4 regions of the Pantoea sp. App145 genome follow, and region 4 is predicted to be linked to each of the others. Evidence: predicted binding sites of a transcription regulator. Region 4 holds the regulator's gene; each other region holds the start of a gene.
What was found. The regulator Fur, encoded in region 4, represses iron uptake genes when iron is present. The targets are predictions, from matches to a motif close to ATAATAATGAGAACNACTATCAA.
Positions count from the first base shown of each region.

Region 1: the regulator Fur is predicted to act here: its motif matches at 6,453-6,475, upstream of RCF31_RS22535 (TonB-dependent siderophore receptor).
Region 2: the regulator Fur is predicted to act here: its motif matches at 3,871-3,893, upstream of feoA (ferrous iron transporter A).
Region 3: the regulator Fur is predicted to act here: its motif matches at 1,922-1,944, upstream of efeU (iron uptake transporter permease EfeU).

Region 1 is NZ_CP133291.1:600,824-608,830, forward strand. It holds gene RCF31_RS22520 (cyclic peptide export ABC transporter) at 1-1,432, opposite strand, end outside; gene fhuB (Fe(3+)-hydroxamate ABC transporter permease FhuB) at 1,441-3,423, opposite strand; gene RCF31_RS22530 (ABC transporter substrate-binding protein) at 3,420-4,289, opposite strand; gene RCF31_RS22535 (TonB-dependent siderophore receptor) at 4,283-6,412, opposite strand; gene RCF31_RS22540 (AraC family transcriptional regulator) at 6,571-7,356, shown strand; gene RCF31_RS22545 (hypothetical protein) at 7,467-7,820, opposite strand; gene RCF31_RS22550 (inositol phosphate phosphatase SopB) at 7,827-8,007, opposite strand, start outside.
Region 2 is NZ_CP133292.1:298,122-306,128, forward strand. It holds gene RCF31_RS24345 (hypothetical protein) at 200-391, shown strand; gene RCF31_RS24350 (shikimate dehydrogenase family protein) at 615-1,415, opposite strand; gene RCF31_RS24355 (hypothetical protein) at 1,611-2,198, opposite strand; partial or broken gene RCF31_RS24360 (IS3 family transposase) at 2,297-3,223, shown strand; gene feoA (ferrous iron transporter A) at 3,929-4,156, shown strand; gene feoB (Fe(2+) transporter permease subunit FeoB) at 4,153-6,468, shown strand; gene RCF31_RS24375 (nucleotidyltransferase family protein) at 6,700-6,990, shown strand; partial or broken gene RCF31_RS24380 (DUF86 domain-containing protein) at 6,987-7,358, shown strand; partial or broken gene RCF31_RS24385 (IS481 family transposase) at 7,406-7,506, opposite strand; gene RCF31_RS24390 (hypothetical protein) at 7,549-8,007, opposite strand, start outside.
Region 3 is NZ_CP133291.1:171,351-179,357, forward strand. It holds gene RCF31_RS20705 (TonB-dependent receptor) at 1-590, shown strand, start outside; gene RCF31_RS20710 (ABC transporter substrate-binding protein) at 604-1,623, shown strand; gene efeU (iron uptake transporter permease EfeU) at 1,977-3,569, shown strand; gene efeO (iron uptake system protein EfeO) at 3,600-4,814, shown strand; gene efeB (iron uptake transporter deferrochelatase/peroxidase subunit) at 4,818-6,083, shown strand; gene RCF31_RS20730 (DUF1471 domain-containing protein) at 6,135-6,440, opposite strand; gene zinT (metal-binding protein ZinT) at 6,983-7,630, shown strand; gene RCF31_RS20740 (alpha/beta hydrolase) at 7,627-8,007, opposite strand, start outside.
Region 4 is NZ_CP133290.1:1,604,073-1,612,079, forward strand. It holds gene ybfF (esterase) at 73-837, shown strand; gene ybfE (LexA regulated protein) at 1,006-1,281, shown strand; gene fldA (flavodoxin FldA) at 1,404-1,934, shown strand; gene fur (ferric iron uptake transcriptional regulator) at 2,289-2,735, shown strand; gene RCF31_RS07375 (hypothetical protein) at 2,794-3,189, opposite strand; gene glnS (glutamine--tRNA ligase) at 3,426-5,093, opposite strand; gene nagE (N-acetylglucosamine-specific PTS transporter subunit IIBC) at 5,245-7,242, opposite strand; gene nagB (glucosamine-6-phosphate deaminase) at 7,619-8,007, shown strand, end outside.

The sequences.
Region 1 (8,007 bases), on a different replicon from region 4:
CTGCCCATTCGTCAAACAGATAAAATGGCCGATCTTCCAGCCACGCTACCAGCAACGCCAGCCGTTTGCGCTGTCCGGTAGAAAGCGCCAGCGTGGAGAACACCCCATTCTGTAACGTGACTTTGTGGTTAAGCTGCAAGGCTTCCAGTAGCTGTTGTGCTTCATCATTCCAGCGTGCGGCATCAATCCCCTGCAGATCGTCGAACAGGTGGAAATCGTTGAATACCGCCGAGAACAACTGCCGATAGCGCGCGCGGCTGGCATCGGTGATGGCAACACCATCCAGCAGCAACTCGCCACCATCAGGTTGATATAAGCCGGTAATCAGCCGGGCCAGTGTGGTTTTGCCGCTGCCATTACCGCCGGTGAGATACACCAGTTCACCCGCGGTAAACTGCAACGAAATCGGTCCGACCTGAAAACCCTGCGCTGCGCCATGATGGTAGGTCAGATCGCGTAGCTCCAGTCGCTGAAATTCCTGCGGGGCGGCGTCGATGTGGGTTTGCTCGGGCGGCAATTGCAGCTGCATCGCATTGATGCGCTTTAGGGCAACCTGGGTCATGGTCAGCGAGGGCAGGGTGGATAGCGCGCTTTCAATCGGCACAATCATATAAAGAAACACCATGGCGAAACCCGACAACACCGCACCGTGCAAGTCCAGCACGCGGGTCAGCAGAAACATCACCACACCGATAAACGCGAAGAAAAAAACGCTGGCCCAGATATTCGCCAGGGAATACAACACATAACCGCGCGTGCGCTCGACGCGTACTTTCTCAATAGTGGTGAACAATCGATTATGCAGAAACGCCTGCTTGCGCGCGGCGTGCAGTCGTAACTCCTTGGCCCCGCTGAATAGCGCGTTGACATCGCCGGTCAGGGTTTCTTCCCGCTGGCGCGACTGGCGCATCAGTTGCAACGCGCGGCGATGCACCCAGCTGTAGCCGAGGGAGCCAATCAGCACGGTAACAATCGCAATCCCCATCACGGTGACAGACAGATAACCCAGATAGGCCATGCAGCCCATGATTACCGCCAGCGACATGACAAAAGCCGGGAGCGAAACGAAAAAGATCACTACCTGATCCAGGTCCTGGGTCAGGATGCTGAGTGCGCGCGGCATGCCGTGCAGCTCCAGATCGGCATAGCGCGCATCCGCCACCTGCTGCACCAGCATGCGTCGCAGCTGGGCTTTACTGCGCTGGCCCATCGCCATAAACAGCGACTGACTGAGCGTTCGCGTGCCGAGCATCAGCAGCGCCAGCAGACCAAATTGCCACGCCAGTTGCAGGCGCTGCGCATCCGTGGCGTTCAGCCCCTGGTTGATTAAGGCCAGCAGCGCCGCGTTACTTAAACCGCCCACTACGCTACAGCCCAGCGCCACAAAAAATAGCGCACCGGTGGTGCGCAGTAACATCAGGTAAATCGCCACCTCATCTCCTATGAGTTTGTACTATTCAACGGACGCCACAGCAGTAGCGCCAGCCACGGGCCGCCGATCAGCGTTGCCATCAGTCCGGCCGGAATTTGTCGTGGATAAAGTAGATTGCTGCCTGCCCAGTCAGCCAGCATCATCAGCACTGCTGCAATCAGCACCGCCAGTATCAGTTGCCCGAGCGGACGTCGTGCGCCCAGCTGCCGGGCCAGCTGTGGCCCAAGCAGGCCGATAAAGGACAAAGGGCCGACGATCAACGTTGCCACGCCGGTCATCGCCGCCGCCAGCACCATCAGCAGCAGGCGCGCCTGTGTGACGTTAAGTCCCAGTGAGGACGATACCTTATGCAGCGGTAACAGCAGCAATGCGCGGCGCAATAGCGGGGTCAGCGCCAGCAACAGCAGCGCCAGCATCAGCGCAATTGCCGCGGTACTGGCATTGACGTAGTAGGTTGAACCGGTCATCAGCTGACGCAGCATCGCTGCCGCCATGCCGTTGTTGCTCATTACGATAGCGGCGACTGACTGAAACAGCGCGGTGATAGCCAGGCCACTTAATAACATGCGTTGCGGATTGAGAGCGTAATGGCGCGCCTGCCACAGCGTGAGCGCCAGCGTCAGCAACGCGCCGATGGCGCTACTGGCCAGCATCAGCATGATGCCACCCAGCGGCCAGAGCAACAGTTGTACGGTGATACCCAGTGAGGCGCCAGCGCCAATGCCCAGTAATTCCGGGCTGGCCATCGGGTTACGGCTGACCCGCTGGATGATCACGCCAGCCGCCGCCAGCAGCACGCCTGCCGACAGTGCTGCCAGCAGACGTGGCAGACGGAACGGCAGCAGGGCATGGAGTTCAGCCAGCGAGTTCCAGTGCCAGCCGTGAATGCCACGCGCAAAATCGAGCGACACCGCCAGCAGCAGAAAAAACAGCGCGATCACCGGCAGCAGGATTATGCGATGGGTGGGAAAGGGTGCCTGAGAAGGTTCACTGACGTCGGGTTGAAAGATATGACGCAGCCGGGGTAAAAACCACAACAGCAACGGTCCACCCGCCAGCGCTGTCATCATACCGGTTGGCAGCAGCAAACCACCGATGCCGTTCAGACGGCTGACGCCCTGATCGGTCAGCCACAGCAACCCGGCCGCCAGCAACGGCGACCAAATCAGTTTCTGGCGCAGATGTTTTGCGCCCGCCAGCATGGCAAGATGCGGGGCGGCGAGGCCAATAAAACCAATCACCCCGACCACGCTGATCACCAGGCTGCTGATCACCAGCGCTGACAGCAGTGCGATGCCCCGCACCAGCCCGGCGGGCATGCCTATTGAATGGGTTACCCGCTCATCCAGCGCCAGCAGCCGCAGAGGCCGCAGGATCAGCAGTACCGGCAAGGCGGCCAGCAGCACTCGCGGCAAGAGCCACCAAAACGGGCTGGCATTTTGCTGGGTTAGGGCACCACCGCCCCAGATAAATACCGCCGCCAGCGAACGGTCATAGATGATCGTCAGCAGCAGATTGACGGAGCCACAGTACAGATTGACCAGCATGCCCGCCAGCGTCAGTGCCAGCGGGGTAAAACCCTGACGCAAACTCAGCAGAAACACCACGGCAAAGGCCAGCAATGCGCCGCTCAGCGCGATCCATTCACGTCCGGCCAGCAGCCACGCCGGGCCAGCCAGGGAAGCGAGCGACAGCGCCAGCGTGGCACCGGAAGCGATGCCCAGTGTCAAGGGCTCCGCCAGTGGATTGCGCAGCGCCTGCTGCATCACCACCCCGGTAAAACCCAGCGCCAGCCCGCACAGCAACGCCATCCCCTGACGCGGTAACCACATCTGGCTAAAAATCTGCTGCGCCAGGCTGGGATTGGCTGAGCCGTGCAGCACCTGCCAGATATCTGGCCATGCCAGCTGCTGGCTGAGTTGTTGCAGGCTGAGGAGCATCGCTGTGGCGAACAGCAGGGTACAGAGCAGGGCAGGATGGCGTGTCATCATGCGTTTGCCTCCTGTAACGCGCTGACCAGGCTCTCGGCAAAACGTACCGCCGTCAGCACACCGCCCTCGGTGGATAATCCATCGGGCATTACCAGCAACCGGTGACCACCGCGCGTCAGGGTCTGCCACAGCGGGGAGTTAATGACCGGTGTCAGGTCCACCTCCGGCCAGGAAGGCAACAGTACCAGCCAGCCGGGCGGCATTTGTGCCAGTTGTTCCAGCTCCAGCGTTGCCATGCCCTGTGGGCCGACGGCGAAGGGGGGACGATGATCCAGCCCCAGCAATCTCAGCATGTCGTTAAACAAACTCCCCGGGCCGAGCGCCAGCACATGCAGCGTATCCAGCGGATGCAGCAGGTAGATGGGCCGTGGCTGAAATTGTGCGGCTCGTTGCCGGGCCTGGTCGAGCCGTTGCAGCAGGGTTGTCATCACCTGGTCCGCCCGGGGACCCTCTCCCGCCAGCTGTGCCATAGCACGCAAATTCTGCTGCGCCTGCTGCCAGGGATGGGGGCTATAAATTGGGAAGTAATGCAACGGTGCGATGCGTGACAACTGCGCTTCGGCCATACGATGTGCGGGGGTGACCAGCAACTGGCTGGGGTGCAGTTCAAACAGGGTTTCATAGTTGGGTTGAAACAACAGGCCAACATCGGTCACCTGGGAGGGCAACGGCGGCTGGCTGAACAAGCGGCGATACCAATCTGGCGCGGCGACACCCACCGGCGTGACGCCGAGCAGCAGCGCCATTTCGGTTAATCCCCAGTCGAGGATCACCCAACGTGGCCGGGTTGCGGCCAGCAACGGAAACGAAAACAGGGCAGCGCCTGCCAGCGCGCCCTGGATTACCTGCCGACGGCTAATTACCACTGATAACTCACCGTGGCGATCAATTGCCGCCGCAGGCCAAAGTGGCAACCGAGATCGTTACAGTTGCTGATGTACTGTTTATCGGTCAGGTTTTGCAGATTCAGCGCCAGCTGCCAGTCTTGCCAGCGGTAACGCATCATCGCGTCATAAATCATCACCGCCGGTACTTTCAGGCTGTTGTCGGTGGTGGCGTAGTTGGTACCAACGTAGCGTCCGCCACCGCCGATGGTGACGCCATCAAGCATCCCCGGTAAGGCGTATTCGGTCCACAGGCTGGCAGTCTGCCGGGCGATCGCTACCGGCTGTTTACCCTCGGTATCATCGTTAGCCGAGATCACTTTCGGGTTGGTCAGCGCGTACGAGGCATTGACCAGCCAGCGTGACGTGATGTTCGCTTTCGCATCCAGTTCGAATCCCTGAGAGCGGATCTCGCCGGTTTGCACCGAATAATTAGCATGCTCCGGGTCGGCGGTCAGGACATTGGTCTGACGCAGGTCGTAGAGCGCAGCGCTGAACAACGCATTAAAGCCATTCGGTTGATACTTGATTCCCACTTCCGACTGTTTGCCTTTGGTCGGCTTAAAGGGATCGCCCGCCCAGGAGGTGCCGGACTGCGGCTGGAACGAGGTGCCATAGCTGATATATGGCGCAATACCATTGTCAAAGTGGTACATCAGACCGGCGCGACCGGTAGTGGCGTAGTCGTTCAGCTCGGTGCGGGTATCGGTGACCCAGTTCTGTGCGCGGCTTTGCGCTTTGTCATAACGTCCGCCGAGATTGAGGATCCAGTGGTTCCACTTCATGCTGTCCTGGAGGTAAAAACCCAGCTGGGTCATAAAGGAACGACTGTGGTTATCAATCGACGGGCTTGCAACCGGCGTACTGTAATCCGGGTTGAGATAGCTGATATCAGACGCGGTGCCGTAGCCGCTGTTCTGACGTAAATCGTCGTGCACATAATCCATGCCCACCGTCACCGCATGGTTAACCGGGCCGGAATACAGATTGCCTTGCAGGTTAGTATCGACATCAAACGCATTGAAGGATTCGATCACGCGCATGCTGTCACGGCTTACCGTCGCTGAGCCATCAACCACGGTATTGGTCGGGTAGACCATCTGGTAATCGCTGCTGGTGTGCAGATAACGCAGGTTCTGGTGCAGGCTCCAGCTGTCATCGAACTTATGCATAAAGTCATAGCCGATGCTGGCCTGCTCGCGGCGATAGTAATCAAAGCCCGGCTGGCCGCCGTAGAAGCTGTCGGAGTAATTGCCCTGTGCGAGGTGGATTAAGCTGCCTTCCAGCGGCAGCTGGTTATAAAACCCGGCGTAGGGATCTTTGCGGAACTGCCCGAGCAGCGTCAGACGCGTGTCGTCATTGGGCTGCCAGGTCAGCGCCGGGGCGATATCATAGTGTTTATATTTGGTGTAATCGACCTGGGTGTCGTTGCGAGACCAGGTGCCGGTAATACGGCCCAGCCAGTGTTCGTCATTATCCAGCGCGCCGGAGAGATCCAGCCCGGTTTCAAACAGATTATGGCTACCGGTGCTGACAAAAATCTGGTGGATAGGTTCGGCAGTGGGGCGTTTGCTCACCAGGTTAACCACGCCGCCCGGGCTAGCCTGACCAAAGGTCACCGAGTCCGGGCCTTTAACCACTTCGACGCGATCCAGCAGGAAAGTATCGAAATTCGGACGCGACCAGTAAGTCACCGTAGGGAGACGCAGGCCATCCAGGAACTCGTCAGCCGCGAAACCACGAATGTAGATATCATCGAAGCGGTAATCAGCGCCACCGCCTTCGGAGCCGATGCCGCTGTTATAACGCAACGCCTGGGCCACGTTCAGTGCACCCTGGGAAGCCATCTGCGCCTGAGTGATCACCGAGATGCTTTGTGGCGTTTCGATTAACGTGCGGCTGCTTTTGGTGGCAGAATCCGCTTTTTTCGCCACCTGGTTCCAGCTGTCGGCATCGCTGCCATCGGTATCCACGTTATTGGCGGTGACGGTCAGCGTATTGTCATGCGAATTATTATTGTTATCTGCCGCCAATGCTGGTGTGCTGCTGAACAGCACCAGCAATAAGGCGTTCAGTGGTGTGCGTTGAAAAGTGCGATGACGCAAGATTTTTATCCCCGATATAGTCCAACGGCCCTAAATAGTGATACAAATGATAATCATTACTATTTTATTTGATAGCGCCGCGCTGGCGGCTTCGCGCGATTGATTGGTTCAATAACGCAAAGCGGACAGCAATCGGCAATCTGACAGGATTGGATGTGATGGTGTTGAACAAACCACGGCTAACCGATGCCAGCCCGACCTTACCCTTATTAACCACGCGGGAAATGCATTATCACGCGGGGCGTGAGGAGCGCTGGCATGCCCATGAAGTGGCGCAGCTGGTGCTCTGTTTGCAGGGGGTGATGCGGGTGCAGACGCACAGCGCATCATGGACATTAACACCGGGCAGGGCGCTGTGGCTGCCGGGGACTTTACCTCATGCGTTAACGGCACTGAGCGATATTCGTAGCCTGAGTCTGTATCTGGAACCGGTGGTGGCTCGCGCCTTCTGGCCGGAAGCTCGCAGCATGATGATTTCGCCCTTGCTCCAGGCGTTAATGCAGACGCTGGTGGAGATGGAACAACAATCTAACCCCGATCCGCTGCGGGTGGAACTGATTACACCGTTGCTGCTGGATGAAATCCATCGCGCACCCGAGGGGCCGGTCTGTGTGCTGCCGTTACCTGCCGATCGTCGTCTGATGAACATTTGCCAGCAGTTGCTGCAAACTCCGGCCAGTAGTGACACGCTGGAAGAGTGGGGCCATCGCGTCGGGGCCAGCTCGCGTACCCTGGCGCGTCTGTTCCGCGATCAAACCGGTATTACCTTTACGCAATGGCGGCAGCAATTGCGATTATCAGAAGCGCTGGTGCAACTGGCACAGGGACAACCGGTACTGCGCATTGCCAGCCAGCTCGGCTATCAAAGTCCCAGCGCGTTTATCTCCATGTTCCGCCGTTTGCTGGGTGATACGCCACAGCGTTTTTTGCGGATTTCAGGGTGAAATCGCCAGCCTGATGATCACCGATGCCCGCCTGTAGTGGGGCATCGGGCGATGGTATCCGTGCTAATTTCGCCCGTTGATCTTCCCTGTTTCTCAACGCCCGTTCAAAACTATACTGCGTTGGAAAAGCCATTTTTACATAGCATGCGGGACACGCTGATGAGTTGGTGGAGTCCCGATTCTACTTCTGCGGCAGCACTGGTTGCCGGAAGGCGTAACAGGGCTAACAGCGCAGTCTTATCGGCATCCGTTGCCAGCACCACCGGGCTGGAATAGTTAAGTTGCAGGACTCTTTGCAAATCATCTACCGTGTTCGGCAATAGCCCAACAGGACAACACATCTCCAGCGTATGGTCTGACTCATTGAAGTAAATGGTCAGTTCCTCATCAACGATTAAAACCGGGTCATCACCGTCTATTTCCAACCCGAGAGCGTCATAAAGACTATAAATAATATTCGACATAATTCCTCAGCTACAAACCAGTTTTGATAGCCCTTGTGTTGCTTTCAATACCTGGTTGTTTCCAATACGCTCATTAAATGACAGATTCATCCCGGGAAGAGGTAAGGACTTAATGACTTTATTACCTGCAACACTGGTGTTATACACCTGAACCTCTGCATTACCACCATTAACCAGGACGTTCTGA
Region 2 (8,007 bases), on a different replicon from region 4:
GGTGTTCGCGCCTTATTTCTCTTTCGGGCGATGTGCCTCTTTTAAATTCGTCCTGAGATTACTTTTATGAAATTTGGTGTTGTACATCGCACCGGTATCTTGGGCGCTGCCATTTATATATTGTCCGGCTTTACCCTCTCAGCCGCCATCGCGATCCTGTAATGCCAGCAACAGTTTTACCCGCGGAATGAATGACTGTATGGCTGGTGGTCCGATGGACAATAATTACATTCACTTCTGCCCCGAAAATAACCAGAATGCGATGCAGCAAGGCTATTGCGATGGTTATATTAAGGGGCGCAAGACGAAACGACAGGATGCGCATATTTTAACAATGTCGGTATCACCAGACGTAAATATCAACATCGGCAATGATCGCCTGGGGAACTAGCGGCCTTAAAACTCCGGCCAAAATTATTGTTGTAAGATAAAAGTATTTTTGAAAGAGCATTCAGCCTTTGGCCGAACAGAACTGGAAACACGCCAGGCAGTCAGGGCGAAATTCGAAGCCGATAACGGCTCAGATGCCATGTTCTGCCGGAATAAGAATATCGATTGCCAGAACAGTAAATAAACAGCGCCATTGAGTGAAGTGGCCACTATGGAAACGCATCTTATTGATGCAGCATATATTTCAGCATCAGGCTGATTTGTTGCTGCAACATTGCTCTACCGTAATGTGTGGGAAGACCTTGTTTCTCCGCCTGTTGCAGTAACAAGGTTCGCTCAGGGTAGATGATGATGTCGCAGATTAACGTCGGCTGCGTCAGTTTCTCCAGTGAGAAGGGCAACAGTTCAGAGTTTCCCATCCCTGCCGAGGTTGCATTAATCGCAATATCATGAGGTTCTGGTGTGTCAGTGCCGATGTAAACCTGCAACTCATGATACTGCTTGTGCAGCGCCTGACGGAGTTCCTCTGCTTTGGCTTGAGTGCGATTGTAAATCGTTATCCCTGCTATGCCATGGCTTGCCAGTGCGTGAGCAATGGCGCTGGCAGCGCCCCCTGCTCCGGCAAGATAGATACTTTTTCCCGTAACCTTATAACCCGCCGCCAGCAGGCTACTGACAAATCCTTCACCATCCAGCATGGTACCGGTTAAGCTGCCATCAGTTTCTCTCCTGATAACATTACAGGCCCCAATTGCTTTTGCCTGTTCCGATACCTGATCCAGACTTGCCATGACAGCCTGTTTATGAGGCATGGTGACAATGGTTCCACGGAAGTTTTGCCACGATTTCAACCCCGTCAAAAACTCATTCAAACCTTCGCGGGAGACATGGAACGGTATCATCAGGGTCTCGGCTAGCTGATTACGCCTGATTTCGGCATTCATCATCAGCGGTGCTTTCACCTGATGGACAGGGTCGCCCAGGATGCCTAATACCACCAACCGACCATCGACCTGCTCCAGCATATCCAAGTTTTTTGCCTCATTGCAGAGTTTGGATTGGGTGTGATTTCAGTTATACCAGAAAATATCTCACTGCTACCAATAAGGCTTTTGACTGTCATGATGGGCATTGGGTATGGTTCGCCAGACTACGCAAGACAACATTCATTTTATTTAAAACTGTTATTGCTGGCACCGAGTTGATGCTAACTCCCCCATTCACCATTTGCCAGGTTCTTCCTGGCCAATGTGCAAATACCACTGTTTTAGCCAGATTTTGCCGTTATGAGAGACTTTGGTGCAGGGCACGATATATTTTGTATGGCTATCGTATGCCGGGATAGCTCCGGTATCCTCGCCATCTCCATCTCCATCTCCATCTCCATCTCCATCTCCATCTCCATCTCCATCTCCATCTCCATCTCCATCTCCATCTCCATCGCCATTACCATTGTCACCGGCCTTCACCTCCATAATAATGTCTTCGCTGACGGAGCCATACTTGTTGCTGGCAGTCACGCGAAACACGCCGGAGCCGCTTTGATTGGCCGCCACCCATGCGCATGGGGAGGTCAGCGTCGGGCCTTTCAGGCACTGGCTGGTTGTTGCTCCCTGTTTTTCCTGTACCTGGAAATTGCCGAAACCTAGGATAACAATCCAACTGAAATCTATAGCATATTGGGTTCCTGAGGCATCCATGTCATAGGCAGAGGATTGGTTAACCACGCTCCGCACATTTGCCACATTGATGAGAGGTTTCTGCTGTCTGGGGTCACCTCCCGGCGTGCTGTCGCTATCGAATTTCACACCCACCAGCTGATAAAACGTTTTATCGGTATCACGAATGCGCTAGGCCGCATAAATCTTTTGCTCTCCTGTGTGTTCAGGAACGTTACAGACGTGGTGAAGAGGAGAATCGCCATCTGAAGCAGATGTTCGCTGATTTAAGACTGGAAAACCGGGCGATCAAGGACGTAAAAAACTTTAAAGCCAGTACTGAAGCGGGAGCTGGCCACTTATATGGTTCAGGCATTTTCTCTGAGCGTCCGTCAAGCTTGCAGGATTCTGTCGCTGAGCCGTACGGTTTATCATTATCGCAGGACTTACAACGTGACGAACCCGTTATCGCCGCGCTTTAGCAGGCGGCTGAGTGCTATCCCCGTTACGGCTTCAGCAAGCTGTTCCGGATACTGCGCCGGCATGGGTATCCCTGAAATCACAAACGTGTGCACCGGATTTACTGTCTACTGAAACTTAATTTCAGGCGCAGAGGCAAACAGCGGTTGCCCGCCAGTAATCTGGCGCCTCTGGCAGTACCTGCATCACTCAATCAGAGCTGGTCAATAGATTTTATGTACGTTGCGCTGACCTGTGGACGGCAATTTCGCACTTTCAATGTGGTGGATTACTTTAATCGTGAAGCACTGGCGATTGAGATCGACCTGAATCTGCCAGCACAATACGTTATCTGGGTACTGGAGCGTATTGTTATTGGTCGGGGATATCTGCTGAAGCTCAGGATGGACAACGGCCCGAAATTTATCTTACTGGCTCTGGCCGAATGGTCCGAAAGATATGCGGTAATATGCGAATTTATTAAATAGGGCAAACCAACTCAGAATGCTTTTATTGAACGCATCAACCGGACATATCGTATGGAAATACGGGATTTTTACCTGTTCAGAACACTGAATGAGGTAAGGGAAATCACAGACAGATCGCTGACCAAATATAACTGCGAACACCCGCATGAATCCCTGAACCATATGACGCCCGAAGAATATCGCGTGCTGAATACTGACGCCGGAATCTCAGAAAGTGTCTGGAACTAAACCGGGACCTTTACATGGGCAATGCGGCTGGGCGTGCATGGTTAGCAAACGCGGTGAGTGGGAGATAATTGGCTACAGCTGTGGGGGACAGTTTTTTACTTACCGGCAATACCTATACCTTGCTGAACGGCACCTGACCAGATAATGCAGATCCGGTGCTGTCTATATCAGCACCGGGTCCCCGCTCTGGTTTAGTGATTTTAACTAAAACGCATTCATATTTTTGCGGGACGGATGCCATAGCTCCTTTAATTGCATCTATCGGCATAATAAAGCCTCCTTATTTTTAGTGACCAGTTGCACAAATAAACGAATGGGTAATTTGTGCATGGCAGAATGTAAAACTGTACTGGCAAAGCGGTCTTGCATCCCGTCGTTTCAAAAGATCACTCCCGATAACTGGAAGCTGTGATCTGATCCGATGTCTGAAGTAGATAGAATATAGTTACAACATACATTATAAGAGTAAATTATCGTGCCAATCTCAGCATTTGTACTGGTCATATCTTCTTTATGTAACTATCTGAATTGTCTGATGCTTTCAGAGCAGGGCTGTGTTATTCGCTTTCCATAATGAATTGCTCGTTGTTAACCCGCCATTGAAGTTAAAGCCTGATTGTTCGCCACAACCTGATCCTGGATCAAAAGTGGGAATGGTTATCATTTATATAATCATCACTCCTTGTTACTAAGCTGGCTGATGATATGCAAATTAAAACCAACCGCGTTTATCGGATTGCAGGCTATAAAAGCCCGATTAATCCTGCCTGGCGGCAAAAGCTACTGACGATGGGCATGATCCCCGGCGCGCTTATTGAAGTTATCCGCGTGGCCCCGATGGGCGATCCGGTGCAAATCCGCACGCGGCGCATCAGCCTGGCAGTACGGCAGCAAGATCTGGCGGCCATCCTTCTTGAGGAAATGACCGCATGAAGAAGTTAATCATTGGTTTGATCGGCAACCCGAATACCGGCAAGACCACCTTATTTAACCAGCTTACCGGTGCACGGCAGCGGGTAGGCAACTGGGCGGGGGTGACAGTTGAGCGCAAAGAAGGGCAGTTTTTTACTGCGGCTTCGGATGTGCATTTGATTGATTTACCCGGCACGCGCTCGTTAACCACCATTTCGGCGGATACCTCGATAGATGAAAGTATTGCCTGTCAGTACCTGTTTAACGACCAGGCCGATCTGGTGATCAATGTCGTGGATGCGTCGAATCTGGAAAGTAACCTGTTTCTGACAGTGCAACTGCTGGAATTAGGTGTTCCCTGCATTATCGCGCTGAATATGCAGGATATTGCTGCCAGTCAGAATATCAGCATTGATATTGATGCGCTTTCAAGCCGACTGGGATGTCCGGTGGTATCCCTGACGTCAACCCGTGGCGCAGGGATTGCCTGTCTCAAGGAGACCATCGACCATCACCATCACCGTGCGCCGATGAAATGGGTGGCATATCCGGCTGAGGTTGAAACCATGATCACCCGCCTGCGTGCCATGATGTCGTCTGCTATCCCGGAACAAAAGCAGTACTGGCTGGCATTGCAACTGCTGGAAGGGGATCTCAACAGTCAGAAAATCTGTCCGGAGGTAGTGCAACATCTGCCGGAGATCAGTAAAGAGGCAGGTGGCGATCCGGGTATGGTGATTGCCGATTACCGTTTCCGCGCGATTACCGATCTCTGTGCCGCCGTCAGCAATATCCATCAGTCAACACCGGGCCACCTTACCGGCATGATCGATAAGGTGGTTCTTAACCGCTGGGCGGGCATCCCGATATTCCTCGGCGTGATGTATCTGATGTTTGTGCTGTCGATCAATATCGGTGCGGCGCTGCAACCGGTGTTTGATAGTGGCTCGGTCGCCTTGTTTATTCACGGTACGCAGTGGCTCGGCTACACCTTCCATTTCCCCGACTGGCTGACGGTATTTCTGGCGCAGGGGATCGGTGCAGGTATCAATACGGTGCTGCCGATTATTCCCCAGATTGGCCTGATGTATCTTTTCCTGTCATTTCTGGAAGATTCCGGTTACATGGCGCGTGCTGCCTTCGTCATGGATCGCCTGATGCAGGCACTGGGTCTGCCGGGTAAATCGTTTGTGCCACTGATTGTCGGCTTTGGCTGCAATGTGCCGTCAGTGATGGGGGCGCGTACGCTGGATACGCCGCGTGAACGCCTGATTACCGTACTGATTGCTCCCTTTATGTCCTGCGGTGCGCGTCTGGCGATTTTTGCCGTGTTTGCTGCGGCATTTTTTGGTGCTCACAGTGCCAGCTTGGTGTTCTCGTTGTATGTGCTGGGGATTGCCGTGGCAATCATCACCGGGTTGATCCTGAAACATACGTTACTGCGGGGTGAAGCCTCACCTTTCATTATGGAGCTGCCGGTTTACCATCGTCCTCACCTGAAGAGCCTGCTGATTCAGACCTGGCAGCGCCTGAAGATGTTCATTATCCGCGCGGGCCGGGTGATTATCCTTGTCAGTATGATTATCGGGGTGCTGAGCAGCTTCTCGTTTAACGGTAATACGGTGAAAAACATCAATGACTCTGCGCTGGCAGCGACCAGCAAAGTGATTACGCCGATTCTCCAACCCATTGGGGTCACGGATGATAACTGGCAGGCCACAGTAGGGCTGGTGACGGGCATCATGGCAAAAGAGGTGGTAGTGGGTACCCTCAACAGCCTGTACACCGGTGAAGATGTGCAAAGCGGTGGTTTCAACCCTGAGGAGTTTAATCTGCTCACGGAACTGACAGGATCGCTAACCGCCACCTGGGAAGGGCTGAAAGCCGCAGTCAGTCTGGGGGCGTTAGCCAACCCGATTGAAGCCAGCAAAGGGGACGGTGAGATGGCTGCCGGACAGATGGGGGTGATGAGTGCGAAATTTGGCAGTGTTTTTGCCGCCTACAGCTACCTGATTTTCGTGTTGTTGTATGTGCCTTGCGTCTCAGTCATGGGGGCGATAGCGCGTGAAGCGGGCAGAAACTGGATGCTGTTCTCTTTCTTCTGGGGTCTGAATGTGGCGTTCTCTATCGCCACCCTGTTTTATCAGAGCGTGACCTTTAGTGCGCATCCGGCCTATAGCGCAATCTGCCTGCTCAGTGTCGTGGTGGTGAATGTAGTGCTTATTACGTTACTGCGGAAATGGGGTAAACGCATCAAAGAGCAGCGTCTCAATATTCCGGTAGCCGAAAATGGTGCGGGGTGTGCTGGCTGCAAAGGCTGTTGTAATAGTTAACATTCAGGCGCAACACCTGTCCGGGATAGTATGACGGCAGGTGTTGCCAGAGACAGGTTAGGTGTGTGATTCATTGATATCGTTTCACTATATGGACGGAATAGACAAAAGTGGATTGTTGATGATGGGTGATATTTGCGAACAAAAGAGTCAGATTTTCATCTAACTTACAGTTTAAAGATGTATTATTCGGGTACGTGTTTGAATGCAGAATGTTAAGGAGCGAAAGTTATGCGACCATCGATTGCTCTCAACATGCAGCGTGGTGCTGTACTGGCAACGGTAAACCGCTATCGTACCGCTAATCCTCGGATTTTTGGTTCTGTACTGCATGGGACTGATAAAGATGGCAGCGACCTTGATCTGCTAGTCGATGCGCTTCCGGGAGCCACTTTGCTGGACTTAGGCGATTTGGAAGATGAACTGAAATCACTTCTTGGTATAGAAGTCGATTTATTGACGCCGGGTGACTTACCATCGAAATTTCGGGCGAAAGTTCTGGCTGAGGCCCGCCCTATATGAGTGAAAACCGTCTACCTGATTATATTGAGCATATCCAGCAAGCAGCGTCAGATGCTATCAGCTTTGTTGAAGGCTTAACAAAGGATGATTTTCTGGTGGATAAACGAAGCCAGCAAGCAGTCATTATGAGTCTTATTATCGTCGGAGAGGCTTCCACCAAGGTCATGGATGGCTATGTGGATTTCACCCAAAAGCACTCGGAAATTCCATGACGTAGCATGCGCAATATGCGTAATCGCATGGCTCATGGGTATTTTGACATAAACCTTGATGTGGTGTGGGACACGGTGAAGGAATGGTTGCCAACGTTGTTGAGTCAACTGCCAATAGTGCTTGAGGATGCTGAAAATGGAGATGCTGGCTCCTAAGAATAATCTTTTGATCCCATCATTCGATTGTGCTGATATCTGCGCTACCATTTACGCAATGTGGGGCGAGAAACGCCACAGCGACTGCATACGAACCCCGCATCACCAGACGTTTCAACTGTATCCGCTGCTGAATTTCCCTGCTCACAGTGAGGCATTATAGTGAAGCGATGTCTATGAATCACACAGTTCAGGTTACACGATTGATGGTTAAACCCGCCATTTCTCCGCCGGTATAATGGGCGCTACCTTCGAGATTCATAATCAAATTCTTTCCATTGAACTCGACACGGTGAAGTTCAGCGCCATCCTTCAGAGTAAGAATTTGTGTTAGTTTTTCGGCAGCGTCGCCCGGCTGCGTTGTGGGGAATCGCTGAATACCATTAATAACGATCTTAACATTCCTGGTTAACCTGAATGAGGATAAGGCGACGACCGATATATCATTAACGCAGTTCATTTTTACATGATGAACGGATGAGTGTTTACCGATCTCCATTTTGTTGCTATTCAACTCGAGTGTCCCACCGATGGTGGATGAGTCTATGGAGATGCTGCCATTGCTGAGGGTAACGTCGTATTTAACTGCGGAATGGTCTTCCAGGGAAACATTGCCATTATGGGCAATTATCGAGTCAGCATTGGAACG
Region 3 (8,007 bases), on a different replicon from region 4:
GCAGCAAACTGGCGATTAACAACAAACTTCTCCTCACCGCCGCGGTGTTTCAGATCAAGCGTCCTTACGCCTATACCAATGCCAGTGGCGACTATGCCATCGATGGCGAACAGCGTAACCGGGGTATTGAGTTGATGGCTGATGGCGATGTCACTGATCGCTTACATATTTACGGTGGCATGACGTGGCTGGACCCGCGTTTGTTAAAAACCGCCAGTAAACAGACCGAGGATAAGCAAATCGTTGGTTTGTCGCGCTACGTCGCCAGCCTGTTTGCTGCCTATGATCTGCCGATGCTGAGTGGCACGGATATCCACGGCGGCCTGCATTATGTAGGTCGGCGCAGCACCGATAACCAGAACAATGGCTGGGTGAGCGGTTATACCACGCTGGACGCAGGAACAGCATGGAAAACCCAACTGTTCAATACCGCCACCACCTTCCGCCTGGATGTGACCAACCTGACGAATCGCCACTACTGGACCAATATCGTACCGGGTGGACTCAACGGTTACAGCGGTTCGGGTTACGCCAGCGCCCAGCTGGGCGAGCCGCGTATGGTTCAGGTATCCATGCAGCTTAACTTCTGACGGGAATACACCGATGTTGAAACCGATTTGCCGGTTAGCGCTGGCGCTGCCGTTATTGCTGGCCAGCGCCACTGGCCTGGCGCAAACCGTGACTGACGATCGTGGTAACCGGGTGGAAATCACCCATCCGGTTAACCATATTGCGGATGCCTGGTTTGCCCATCATTCGTTGCTGATGACGCTGGGGGCGGGTGACCGCATTGTCGCGACGGTAAACCATCCGGCAGATCGGCCGTGGATGTTTAAGGTTCAGCCGTCACTGAACCAGGCTTTACAGGCGCATGGTAAAACCTTCGCCAGTGAAGCGCTGGTGGCGCGCCATGTAGATGCGGTCTTTGTCCCGGCCAATGATCCGGATGCCCAGTCCTACCGCCTGGCGGGCATTCCGGTGCTGGAAATGCAGTTTGATGACTTCGACTCGATGAAGCGTTCTCTCACCACCACGGCAGCGGTGATAGGCACGCCTGAGGCGCAGGCACGAGCTGTGGCCTATAACCAGTATCTGGATCAGCAAATCGCCAGCATTCAGGCGAAAACTCAGGGATTGACCAACAGCCAGCGCCCGACTGTGCTGCATATTCAGTCGCTCCATCCATTGAAAGTGGATGGCCGCAACACGCTGATTGATACCTGGATCAACCTTGCTGGTGGGCGCAATGTGGCGGCGGGGATTGATGGCAATATGAAGCCTATTTCTCCGGAGGATGTTATTCGCTGGAACCCGGACGTGATTATCATAGGTGCTGGTGCGGGCAATCTGGCGGATTCTGATTACGCGGGCCTTTTCAATAGCGTGAAGGCGGTGCGGAACCATCGTGTCTGGCAGAATCCGGCGGGCGTATTCCCGTGGGACCGTTATGGTACAGAGGTTGCGTTGCAGATTCAGTGGGCCACCGCGAAGCTCCACCCGGAACTGTTTCCCGCACTGAACATCAATGAGGCGACGCGACGTTTTTATCGCCAGTTTTATCAGTATCCGCTAAGTGCTGCCGAGGCTGAGCGGATATTGCAGGCGCTGCCGCCAGCCTCCTGATAAATAAAATCCCTGTCATATCAATCTGTTTCCTTTACATATCTCTACAATCGCAAAATAACCTCTGCCGGCTGGTGAACAACCCAGCTGGCAAAATTTCACAGGTGTGTATTTTTAATACAGAAAACCGCCAAACAAGAGCCCCCTGATTAATCAGGGGCTTCCTTAAGGTTAACTTAATGTTGTGATGTTCGTCACGATGGTTTGCCAGATAATATCTGGCGAACCAGAGATCAAATAGTGTTTTTCCTTTTTTTACTTCGTCGCTGTTGGGGAATATTTATTATTTTTATGTGTAGTGATACTAATAATTATTATCATTACGCTTTTAGCGACTATCTGGAGCACTCTACTTGCTGGCGACGTTCATTATCGCATTGCGCGAAGGTCTTGAAGCTGCATTAATCGTAGGTATTATCGCCGCTTTCTTACGCAAAAATGGCAAACCACTGACTGCCATGTGGGTGGGCGTGGTATGTGCTGTCATTCTTTCCCTTGCTGTCGGTTTTGTACTGAACCTGACTGAGAATGCCTTACCGCAGGCACGTCAGGAGATGATGGAATCCATTATCGGCCTGGTTGCGGTGTTCTTTGTTACTGGCATGGTGATGTGGATGAACTCCCATGCTCACAACCTGAAGCGTCAGCTTGAAACCGAAGCTGCAGAGGCGATCACCCGTTCCAGTGCGATGGCGCTGGCAAGCATGGCCTTTTTGTCGGTGCTGAAAGAAGGGTTCGAGACCAGCGTCTTCTTACTGGCAACCTTTTCTGCCTCGCAATCGGCAATCTGGGCGGCGGTGGGTGCGGTTCTGGGCTTGCTGGTGGCGATTCTGGTGGGATGGGGCATTTATGCCGGTGGGATTCGTATCAATCTTTCCCGCTTCTTCCGTTTTACGGGTCTGTTCCTGATTCTGGTTGCCGCCGGATTAATCATCTCCGCCTTACGCAGCGCCCATGAAGCGGGCTGGCTGAATGCGGGGCAGCAGCGCGTTGCTGACCTCACCTGGCTGGTGACGCCGGGTACGATTCAGTCTGCACTGATCACCGGCGTGCTCGGTATCCCGGCCGATCCCCGACTGGTGGAGTTTGCTGGCTGGCTGATTTACATCGTCGCAGTTGCGGCATTGATCTACTGGCCAGCACACCTGCGACCGGCACCCAAACGTGCGGCGCAATTCACCGCCGTGACCGGAGCAGGCCTGGCGCTCACCGCTCTGCTGCTGTTCCTGGTTTATCCGGCACCGAATGCCGATATCCCTGATGAAATTCCGCTGGTGAGTCGCACTTCGCAGCAAACCGTGGGCCATATCAGTAGCCAGCCTGCTACAGGCAAACCCCAGTTTGCCGTTACCCTTGAGGGGCTACCTGCCGCAGCGCTGACGGTGCCTGATGATCAGTTAAGCAAAGTCACCACTTCGGGTAAGCAGGAGTGGCAGGCAGATTACAGCTATGAGCCAGCCGATGCCAGCTCGCCACTGACACTGGACCAGGTGATGGAAGCCTATGGCAACCGCATTCCGGTGGGATTAAGCCCGGCGCAGCATCCCGGCCCGTATCAGGCGAAATGGACAGTGAATTGCAGCGTGGATGCCACCATGCTGCGTGGCGTGGTGGTGACCGCCGAATCGCACTCATCAACCTATATCACGTTATCCGGCAGTGGCCTGCAATCGCCCCGTACCATCAGCGCCCGCGCCCGCAATGCAGAAGCGGGCTGTGACTGGCAGATCAGCCCGGCGTTTTCACAGGATATCGAGCAGCGCCTGCGTGATGCGGTGGCTGCGCAGGATGTCTACCACTTCTGGGCCGTTATTTTACCTTCGCTTTTTGCCATTCTGGCCTTCACCTGCTTTTTCTCAGCCAGTCGTCAGTTCAGACGGCTAAAAGGTGATCGCGCCCGAGGACGCAGCAAACAGGGACTGCTGGACAGTTCAACTCACCAATGACATTGCCTGAAAAACAAACAGGAAGGCACGATGAAGACAAAACCGTTCACCAAAAAATACGCGCTCATTGCGGCAGGGATTTCCGCGGCTCTGCTGCTTTCGGTTGATGCGCAGGCCGCAACGCAGGCACCTGTGAAAAACGGTGTTTCGCAGGTCAATATCACCATGACCAGTGAAGGCGATGGCACCTGCCATATCGACCACACCACTGCGAAAGCGGGCCCGGTCACCTTTACCGTCGTGAACAAAACTGCGACGTCACTGACTGAGCTGGAGTTGCTGAGCGACAACCGTATTCTGGGTGAAAAAGAAAACCTGGCACCGGGCCTGCCAGCGGTGAAATTCACCCTGACGCTGGACGGTGGCACTTATCAGATTTATTGCCCCGGCGCGAAGCAGGAGCTGACTAACTTCACCGTGACGGGCAAGAGTGCGGCGGCACCATCAGGTAGCGCGGCGACCTTACTTAACGAAGGGGCGAAAGGTTATGGCGCTTATGTCAGTGGCGTGGTCGATGCCATGGTGGTGGCGGTCGATCGTTTGAAGGCGGATATCGATGCGGGCGACCTGGAAAAAGCCAAAGCTGACTACGCCAAAGCGCGTCCCTTCTATGAACGTATCGAATCTGATGTCAGTGGTTTCGTGTTGCCGGGCTTTAAAGCCACCGATAATGCGGGCAACCTCGACTATCTGATCGATATGCGCGCGTCTAACCTCGATCCGAAAGTGGGCTGGCACGGTTTCCATGCGATTGAACGCGACCTGTTTGAGAAAGGCGCTATCACTGCCGAAACGAAGCAAACTGCGGCGGAACTGCAGGCCAATGTCGGCAAACTGGACAAACTGATCAAATCCATCAACTTCAAACCGGAAGACCTGGCGAACGGCGCCGCGGATCTGCTGGAAGAAGTGCAAAGCACCAAAATCAGCGGGGAAGAAGAAGCGTTCAGCCATCTTGATCTGATCGATTTCGCCGGTGATATCGAGGGTGCCGAGCAGGCATTTGCCTTCCTGAAACCGGGTCTGGAAAAAATCGATCCCGACCTGACCAAACGCGTGAGCGAGCAGTTTGCTGCCGTGCATGCGTTACTGGAAACCTACCGCGATCCAGCGATTCCGGGGGGGTACAAATACTACACCGCCGAGCTGAAAGCTTCCGATGGCGCAAAACTGAGCCGTGCGGTGCAGGCGTTGCAGGAACCTTTATCAAAAATCGCTGAAAAAGTCGCAACCAGCGGAAAATAATCGATGAGCGATAAGTCAAAACCGGCCAGGGAGGCCGGTAATTTCACCCGACGCGATTTGCTGAAAGGGGCGGTGGCCAGTGCGCTGGCTGTTCCGGCCATCAGTGTAGCGCATGGACAGAATGAAGCGATCCACAACCCTGAGGATCGTGTTGATCTTTCTCGTGAGCATGCTTTTTATGGCACTGCGGGTCAGGCGGGCATTGAGACGCCACCGCAGCGTCATATTATGTTTATGACCTTTGATTTAACCTCGCACAATCCGCGTGATTTGCAGGTTTTGCTGGCACGCTGGTCATCCGCCATTGCGCAAATGATGCGTGGTGAAACCATTGGTCAGGTAGAACCGACTCGCACCAGCGGCGTGGGCAATGATACCGGCGAAGCGATGGATCTGGGACCCGCCTCGTTGACCGTCACCGTGGGCCTGGGGCCGCGTATTTTCAGCGAAGCGATGGGGCTGGCGGATAAAAAGCCTGCGCTGATGCGTGAGTTGATTCAGCTGCCAAGCGACAACTTCAGCCCGGAACTGACTGGCGGTGATCTCTCCATTCAGGCTTGTGCGGATGACCCTCAGGTGGCTTACCATGCGGTACGCAACCTGGCACGTATCGCCAAATCGACAGGGACAGCGGCCACACGCTGGTCGGTATTGGGCTTTGGTCGTGCCTCGGCCGGGAAAGGGCAATCCACGCCGCGTAACCTGTTTGGTTTCAAAGACGGCACGCGCAATATCACCGAAAAAACCGATTTTAACCGCCATGTGTGGATCAAAGATGATGGCCCGGCCTGGCAGCAGCAGGGTACCTACCAGGTGGTGCGGAAGATTCGCATGCACATTGAAAACTGGGATACCGACCGCGTCAGCGATCAAAACAATGTATTTGGACGCCATAAGCTTTCTGGCGCGCCGCTCAGCGGGCACAAAGAGTTTGATCAGCCTGATTTTGCAGTGAAAGATCAAAGCGGAGAACTCGTTATTCCGGCAACGGCGCATATCAGCCTGGCCGCGCATGAGAATAACAAGGGAATTCGGATACTTCGTCGTTCCTACAATTATACCGATGGTCTTAATAACCTTGGCTTGCTGGATGCGGGGCTGCTGTTTATCAGTTATCAGAATGATCCGGCGCACTTTGAAACATTACAGGCCAAACTGGGCGCGGCAGATGCGCTGAATGAATATATTTCACATATTGGTTCCGGCATTTTCTTTATTCCACCGGCACCGGCTGAAGGTTCCTATATTGGCGCTGAATTATTCAGCTAAATAACGACACATCGCCAGGAGAAGCGTACCTGGCGATGTGTCTCACGCGCGTTAGCCATATGCCACTTTGTCATTGATGTGATACAGCGTTGCGGTGGCCGCCATCACATGCTGACCATCATTGCCGGGTTTATGGGAATCCACATTGGTGATGTGATAACCCACTGCACCGGCTTCCAGGGCCTTTTTCACAAAGGCGTCGTTGAGTTCTTCCATTGATGTCACCCAGCTCACGCTGGTCACGCCTACGGGGTGGATCGACGCAATTTCACGGTGAGATAATCCTGAGCGGACCAGTACCGGGTTAATTGTCTTCTCGGTAAAAATGGAAATGATGTCATTCACTAATGCTTTCATATCTGACTCCTCAAACGCTACTGTTAAGCCAGTTATACGTATGGTATCGGGTTGTTGTCGTTTAATCTTCGTTGATAAAAATCGACGGTTGCGCACGGCAGGTAATCACCACCGTTAGGAATAATAAATACCTTTTAGCCGGATGACTTTTAGCTTTAACTGCTAATTAACACGCAAGCAACCTTCTGCCACAACTCAATTAACTTTGTGCGAATATTTTTTCATTTGATTACAATTAGCGGTGGCGACAGCGCCCAATAACATCACTTCGCACCATATTATAAATAAGTTGTTAAGCATTGGTTTAATGTGGGTTTGCCTGATGAGAAGTATGTAAATATTTCTCCATGCCACATCATAATAAACATTCTCTACGTCCGATTAGCCCAAAATGAATTTGGGCTTTTTTTTAGGCCCTGCCTGTTATGTGGCGCTTTTTACCCGCCTTTTCCTCAGCCTGCAGGATATGTCGGAGCAAACTTTGCGTTACAAATTGTTATGATATAACATTTCCATTTTGACCAATGGAGAGTGCAGTTGTGATGGGTAAATTTAAAAAAATAGCGTTATCTCTGGGACTTATGACCATCAGCGTTCAGGCGTTTTCACATGGCGATCATGCGCATGGTAAACCCCTGACGCAAAAGGAGCAGCAGGCGGCGGACGGAGTGTTTGCTGATCATGACGTGCAGGACAGAACTTTATCGGACTGGGAAGGGGTGTGGCAGTCGGTTTACCCTTTACTGCTTAATGGCGACCTCGACCCGGTGCTGCGCAAAAAAGTGGAGAAGGGCAACAGCAAAACCTTCGCCCAGATCAAAGAGTATTACCGCAAAGGCTATGCCACCAACGTAGATACCATTGGTATTGAAAATGGGGTGATGGAGTTCCATATCGGCGATCAATCCAGTTCCTGCCATTACGCCTATGACGGGCACAAAATTCTGACCTATGCCTCGGGCAAGAAAGGCGTGCGTTATCTGTTTAGCTGCCAGGATGCCACCAGCCACGCCCCCAAATTTGTTCAGTTCAGCGATCACATCATCGGCCCACGTCAGTCGTCCCATTTTCATATTTTTATGGGCAACACCTCACAGGAGGCGTTGCTGAAGGAAATGGACAACTGGCCGACTTACTATCCGTGGCAGATGCAAAAGGCTGAAGTGGTGGACGAGATGTTGCACCACTAAACCAGGCGCGATAGCCACTTTTCATACAGGCCCGGCCACGCCACGGTAGGGGTGCCGGGCCGTCCCATACCAAAGCCATGCCCGCCCCGGCTGTAACGATGTAACTCAACGGCAACGTGCTGTTGTTCACAGGCGTGTTCCATGATCAGGGTGTTTTCAGGGTTTGATACCGGGTCATCCTCTGCCTGTACCAGAAAAAAAGGCGGTGACTGGGGACGCACATAATTTTGCACTGACCAGGCGGCGTTCTCGGTGGCGGAGGCATGCGGGCCAACCAGAATCCGGTGCGTGGAAGTATGGGTGTAAGGCTGCTCCAGCGTGATGATGGGATAAATCAGTGCAGCCCGGTCAGCAGTGGCTGGCAACTGGTCGATGTC
Region 4 (8,007 bases):
CCACCTGGCTGGCTCCTGGACAGGTGGATCCATGATAACCTAAGCGAAGCTCACAACCGTAAGAACTTTGCCATGATTTTGAATGCCCGTCTGCAAACTGAACAATCTGCCCCCGAAGCTACCCCTATTCTGTTAATTCATGGCCTGTTTGGCAGCCTGGATAACCTTGGTGTACTGGCACGTGGCCTGCGCGATGCCTGCCCTACCCTGCAGGTTGATGTGCGTAATCACGGCCTCTCCGGCCGCAGCGAAATCATGAACTATCCGGCGATGGCGCAGGATATTGTCGAAACGCTGGATGCCCAGGGCATCGATCGTGTCAGCGTCGTTGGTCATTCGATGGGCGGTAAAATTGCCATGGCGTTAAGCGCCATCGCACCGCACCGCATTGAAAAACTGGTGATGATCGATATCGCTCCGGTCGATTATCAGACGCGTCGCCATGATGAAATTTTCGCCGCTATCCGTGCCGTAAGCGCAGCAGGTGTGACGCGCCGCAGCGAAGCCGCTGAGGTGATGCGCACCCTGCTGGATGAAGAAGGCGTGATTCAGTTCATTCTGAAATCGTTCCAGGACGGTGAATGGCGGTTCAATGTGCCGGTGTTGTGGGATAACTACACCACTATCTCCGGCTGGGAAGAGATACCTGCATGGCCACATCCGGCGCTGTTTATCCGCGGCGGTGATTCACCCTATCTGGATAATCAGCACCGTGATGCGTTGTTGCGCCAGTTCCCCCAGGCACATGCGCATGTCATCAGCGGCGCCGGGCACTGGGTCCATGCCGAAAAACCTGAAGCCGTTTTGCGCGCAGTGCGCCGATTTTTTGTACTGTAAAAGCAAAAGCTTGCCGCGAACCGTTTAAGGTTGGCGTAGTCAGGGGCGCTGGAGTATGATGTCGCGCTAAAAATTTGCCACGGATGATTTTTTCACCGTGGCCGGGCCGATAATGTATAAATCGCGCAGCGCCTTTCCGCCGTTCGCGCCCACTCAGTTTTACAAATCATGGCAAAAGAACAGACTGACCGTACCACGCTCGATCTCTTCGCTGATGAGCGGCGTCCCGGTCGCCCCAAAACCAGTCCGCTGACGCGTGACGAACAGTTGCGGATTAACAAACGCAATCAGCTGAAACGCGATAAAGTGCGAGGATTGCGTCGTGTTGAGCTGAAAATGAGCAGCGAGGCCGTTGATGCACTCAACACCCTGGCTGAGCAACAAAACATCAGCCGCAGCGAATTGATTGAACAAATGCTGCTGGCGCAGCTCAAACTGTCGTAACAGGTGCAGACCGCACGCAGGAACAAAAGTCACGGCTTTACAAGTTCCGCCACTTTGCCCGGTCTGCTATCATTCGCTGTCATTACATATTCAATATCAGGATTTAAGAGGTCACTTAACCCATGGCAATCGTAGGCATTTTCTTCGGCAGCGATACCGGCAACACTGAAAACATTGCAAAAATGATCCAGAAACAACTGGGTAAAGACGTGGCCGAAGTGCATGACATTGCCAAGAGCACTAAAGAAGATCTCGAAGCATTCGATATTCTGTTGCTGGGCATTCCGACCTGGTACTACGGCGAAGCACAGTGTGACTGGGATGATTTCTTCCCGACGCTGGAAGAGATCGACTTCAATGGCAAACTGGTTGCGCTGTTCGGCTGTGGCGACCAGGAAGATTATGCAGAATACTTCTGTGATGCGATGGGCACCATCCGTGACATTATCGAGCCAAATGGTGCGGTGATTGTCGGTCACTGGCCGACCGAGGGTTACCACTTCGAAGCATCCAAAGGTCTGGCCGACGACAAACACTTCCTTGGTCTGGCTATCGATGAAGATCGTCAGCCGGAACTGACCAACGAACGTGTTGATAAGTGGGTGAAACAGATTTTCGATGAGCTGCAGCTGAAAGACATTATCGAAGCCTGATCCCCTTTCCTACTCAATGTGGGCGCTGGCTCACATTGAGAATCGGAAATTCCTATAAAAATAATAGCCACGTTTTTTTAACTTTTACCTGCAAATCTGTAGAATACCCGTAACGGTCATCCGCTTATTCCTCTGGCATCAGAATGAGGCTGAGTGAAATGGAAACAAAGACCTGTACGATCCCCGCCGGCGTTAGCGACATTTATCCCTACAGCCATTGGTGATTTCAGGACATGCCCTTGGTTTTCATTTCACTGCTTGAGTTCTATAATGAGACGCAAATGAGAATGCGCGTGATCGACATCCAAGGCCCTGCGCCGCAAGTGACTAGCAAAGTAACAGGACAATATCCGCATGACTGACAACAACTCCGCATTGAAGAAGGCTGGCCTGAAAGTCACTCTACCCAGACTGAAAATTCTGGAAGTGCTTCAGGAACCCGAGTGCCATCACGTCAGTGCGGAAGATTTGTACAAACGCCTGATCGACATGGGCGAAGAGATTGGTCTGGCAACGGTATATCGCGTTCTTAACCAGTTTGATGACGCGGGTATCGTGACTCGTCATAACTTTGAAGGTGGCAAATCCGTCTTTGAACTGACGCAACAGCATCATCATGACCACTTGATCTGCCTGGATTGTGGCAAAGTGATCGAGTTCAGTGATGAGTCTATTGAGACGCGTCAACGTGAAATCGCAACACGTCACGGTATCAAACTCACCAACCACAGCCTGTACCTGTACGGCCACTGTGCGCTGGGAGACTGCCGCGAAGACGAGACGCTCCACGATAAGCAATAAAATGTGCTATGCAGTATGAAAAAACCGGTGCCAGGCACCGGTTTTTTTATTCCTGAGATTACAGAACCAGCGTTTCCTGCAGGTAACGCCAGCGTGGAATGGAGGTGGTGCAATCCAGCACCGCCAGAGAAATACGACTCTGGTTGTTGCCGTTCATCATCTGCAACTCACGATATTGAATAGTCACTTCCTGGCTTTGCTGTGAAATGATGGCGTGTTCGCTGGTCGCGATGCGCATCCCTTCCCGCTGACCACGTAACTGGCGGAACAACACCTCCATCGCATTTAAATCCAGCTGTTTACCTTGCGGGGTCACCATTTTGAAATCCGGGTGAAAATGCGAGAGAAACAACTCAATGCTGTCGTCAGTGTCCTCTGACTGATTAAAAATACGTTCGATAAGCTGATGTAAAACCACTACGCTGTGTTTGGCTTCCTGAGCGAGACTCGTCATTTTTTTTCCTTTTACAACCCGCAGAGCAACGTCTGGGAGCGCATAGCCTACCTGAAATACAGTTTTTCACACTCGCAAATGGATTAATTTTACTAAAGTCAGATTAGTTGCAAATCCCGGTAACAAACGCATTTCACACCCCACAGCATAAAAGGTTGCCAGCCCGAAATTACAACCAATAAAAAAGGGCGATTGCTCGCCCTTTCGTGATGATATGGTGATAACGACAAAAAGGATTAATCGCCGATTTTCGCCCAGGTATCACGTAAACCGACGGTGCGGTTAAACACCAGCTTAGAGGGCTGCGAGTAAACGCTGTCTGCGCAGAAATAACCTTCACGTTCAAACTGATACGGCGCCAGCGCATCGGCGTCACGCAGTCCAGGCTCGACAAAGCCCTGTTTGATTTCCAGCGAATTCGGGTTAATGGTGGTGAGGAAGTCCTCAGCCGCTCCCGGATTTGGCACGCTGAACAGACGATCGTAGAGACGGAATTCCGCAGGTAACGCGTGGATCGCTGAAACCCAGTGGATCACACCCTTCACCTTGCGGCCATCAGCCGGATCTTTGCTCAGGGTATCAACGTCACAGCTACAGTAGATGCAGGTGATATTGCCTTCTTCATCTTTCGCCACGCGCTCTGCACGGATCACGTAAGCATTACGCAGACGGACTTCTTTGCCCAGCACCAGACGTTTGTACTGTTTATTGGCTTCTTCACGGAAATCCGCACGATCGATCCACACTTCGCGGCTGAACGGCACATCACGCGTACCCATCTCCGGTTTGTTGGGATGGTTTGGCATGGTGATAATTTCTTCATGACCCGCAGGCAGATTCTCAATCACCACTTTCAGCGGATCGAGGACCGCCATCGCACGCGGCGCGTTCTCGTTAAGATCGTCACGAATGCATGACTCCAGCGATGCCATTTCCACGATGTTGTCCTGCTTAGTCACGCCAATGCGGCGGCAGAACTCACGAATCGAGGCGGCGCTGTAACCACGGCGGCGCAGACCGGAAACGGTCAGCATACGCGGGTCATCCCAGCCTTCGACGATCTTCTCGCTCACCAGCTGCGTCAGCTTGCGCTTCGACATCACGGCATATTCCAGATTCAGGCGCGAGAATTCATACTGACGCGGATGCACCGGAATGGAGATGTTGTCCAGCACCCAGTCATACAGACGACGGTTATCCTGGAATTCCAGGGTGCAAAGCGAATGGGTGATACCTTCCAGCGCATCGGAAATGCAGTGGGTGAAATCGTACATCGGATAGATGCACCATTTTTTGCCGGTCTGATGATGTTCAGCAAACTTAATACGGTACAGCACCGGATCGCGCATCACGATAAAGTTGGATGCCATATCGATTTTGGCACGCAGACAGGCTTTACCTTCCTCGAAACCGCCATCGCGCATTTTTTCAAACAGCGCGAGGTTTTCAGCCGGGGTACGATCACGATACGGGCTGTTTTTGCCCGGCGCAGTCAGGGTGCCACGGTATTCACGGATTTCTTCTGGTGTCAGCTCATCAACATAGGCGAGGCCTTTGTTGATCAGTTCCACTGCGTAGCTGTACAGCTGGTCGAAATAGTCTGAGGAGTAACAAACGTCTCCGCTCCATTCAAAGCCCAGCCATTGCACGTCACGCTTGATGGATTCAACGAATTCCATATCCTCTTTCACCGGGTTGGTGTCGTCGAAGCGCAGATTGCACTGACCCTGGTAATCTTGTGCGATACCAAAGTTCAGACAGATCGATTTCGCATGGCCAATATGCAGGTAACCATTGGGCTCAGGCGGGAAACGGGTATGCACGCTGTTGTGCTTACCGCTCGCCAAATCTTCGTCGATAATCTGACGAATAAAGTTCGTTGGGCGGGCTTCAGCCTCACTCATCTCAAAATCCTCAAATACAATACGGGTGATTTGTACTACGAAGTAACGGAGTATGATCCACAAAGCGCAGGAGGGAAACAACCGTTTGTTGGCCGTTTTAAAACAAAAAAGGCAGGAATCGCTTCCTGCCTTCCGGGTTCATCACAAGGACTTAACCTTTAACCTCGTACAAACGGGTTTCACCTGCCACGACGGAACCACTCGCCAGTAGATTGAGGCCTGCGAAATCATCGCTATTGCTGATCACCACCGGACTTATCATCGAACGCGCATGGGCGTTGAGGAAATCCAGATCCATCTCCAGCACCGGCTGTCCCGCCGCAACGGTCGCCCCCTCTTCCACCAGCCGTGTGAAGCCTTTGCCTTCCAGCGCGACGGTATCGAGGCCCATGTGCACCACAATCTCGACGCCGTTGTCAGTTTCGAGACAGAATGCATGGTTGGTGTTGAAGATTTTCACGATAGTACCGGCAATCGGTGCCACCACGGTTTTACCGGTGGGTTTGATCGCCAGACCATCGCCGACAGCTTTGCTGGCGAAGGCTTCGTCCGGCACCGCATCCAGTGCCACCACCTCACCACTGACCGGAGCCAGCAGCGTGGCAACCACGCGTTTTTCGCTGTTCAGCACCGCCTGCGGTTGTGCAGCCGTCGCAGGCTGCGCGGCAGCAACGGAGGCAGTCGCTGCCGCGGCCACCGGGCCTTTGGTCAGCACCGTTTTCATTGCCGTGGCAATGCTTTCAGCCTGAGTACCGACGATGATCTGCACGCTTTGTTTGTTCAGACGAATCACGCCAGAAGCGCCAAGACGTTTCGCCACGCTGTCATTAACCTGCGAGGAATCTTTCACGTTCAGACGCAGACGGGTGATACAGGCATCGATATTGGTCAGATTGTCAGAACCACCTACCGCACCGATATAGCGGCGGGCAAGGGATTCGGTCTGACTTTCGCCGGTACCACTGTGATCAACGTTGACGTCATAGCCGTCAGTTTCATCATCAGCAGACAGTTCACGACCCGGTGTCATCAGGTTAAATTTCTGGATGGTGAAGCGGAACACCACGTAGTAGATCGCGAAGAACACCAGCCCTTGCGGGATCAGCATCCACCAATGCACCGCCAGCGGGTTACGTGTTGACAGCACCATATCCACCAGCCCGGCGCTGAAGCCGAAACCGGCAATCCAGTGCATACTGGCCGCGATAAACACCGAGAGACCAGTCAACAACGCATGGATGACATACAGCACCGGTGCCACGAACATAAAGGAGAATTCCAGCGGTTCGGTGATACCGGTGAAGAAAGCAGCAAAGGCGGCTGCCAGCATGATACCACCGACTTTGGCGCGGTTTTCCGGTCGTGCGCAGTGATAAATCGCCAGCGCAGCACCTGGTAAGCCAAACATCATGATCGGGAAGAAGCCGGCCTGGTAACGGCCGGTGATACCCGGGATACCGGTACCATTGGCGATGGACTGCGCGCCACCAAGGAATTTCGGAATATCGTTGATACCGGCAACATCGAACCAGAACACCGAGTTCAGCGCGTGATGCAGGCCAACCGGAATCAGCAGACGGTTAAAGAAGGCATAGACACCTGCGCCGACGGATCCCAGCTTCTGAATATCTTCACCAAAGCTCACCAGACCATCAAACACCAATGGCCAGATATACATCAGGATGAAAGCAACGAGGATCATCAGGAAGGAGACAAGGATCGGTACCAGACGACGGCCGCTAAAGAACGACAGCGCCTTGGGTAGCTCGACATGGCTGAAGCGGTTGTACACTTCCGCCGAGATAATCCCCACCAGAATACCGACAAACTGGTTTTCGATTTTGCCGAATGCAGCAGGCACTTGATCGACAGGTATTTTTTGAATCATCGCGACAGCAGCTGGCGAACACAGCGTGGTGACCACAAGGAAACCCACGAAGCCAGTCAGTGCCGCAGCACCATCTTTATCTTTGGACATGCCATAAGCCACACCGATGGCAAACAGCACGGACATATGTTCAATGATAGCGGCACCGGATTTGATCAACAGCGCAGCCAGAGCGTTACCCGCCCCCCAGCTGTCCGGATCGATCCAATACCCTACCCCCATTAAAATTGCCGCTGCCGGCAGGGTCGCTACCGGCACCATAAGCGCTCGGCCGACCTTTTGCAGATATCCTAGAACACTCACCTTATTCTCCCCCTTTGAGACTGGCGTTTTCCCGGTGCGGGTTGATTTTATTATCCCGACATCCGGTACCTTGATGACACGACTGACCACGTGGCGCAGTGTAAGGATAAATTAATTCGCCTCGCAAATTAAAACCACGATATCTGTGATTTTTATCACCAAAAATGACGTTTTAATACCCGTACGACTAGCCAGCACCCCAAACTTATTTTATGATGAAAAATATCAAGACGCACTTTTCCCTGCATGGTTGAGCTTAAACGGATTACGCTTAAGAACAATCTGTAGAGAGAACAGCGACTCCACTTTTCCAATCTTTAACTGAGGTGAAGACATGAGACTGATCCCTTTAGCCACACCTACCCAGGTGGGTAAATGGGCCGCGCGCCATATCGTGAACCGCATTAACGCGTTTAATCCTGGCCCAGATCGTCCCTTTGTGCTAGGTCTTCCAACCGGTGGTACGCCGCTGGAAGCTTACAAGCACTTGATCGAGATGCATAAAGCGGGCCAGGTTAGCTTCAAACATGTTGTCACCTTCAACATGGATGAATACGTTGGTCTGCCAAAAGAACACCCGGAAAGTTACCATAGTTTTATGTATCGTAACTTTTTCGATCACATTGATATTCAACCGGAAAATATCAATCTTCTGAATGGCAATGCGGAAGATATTGACGCAGAATGTCGTCAGTACGAAGAGAAGATCCGCGCCCTGGGCAA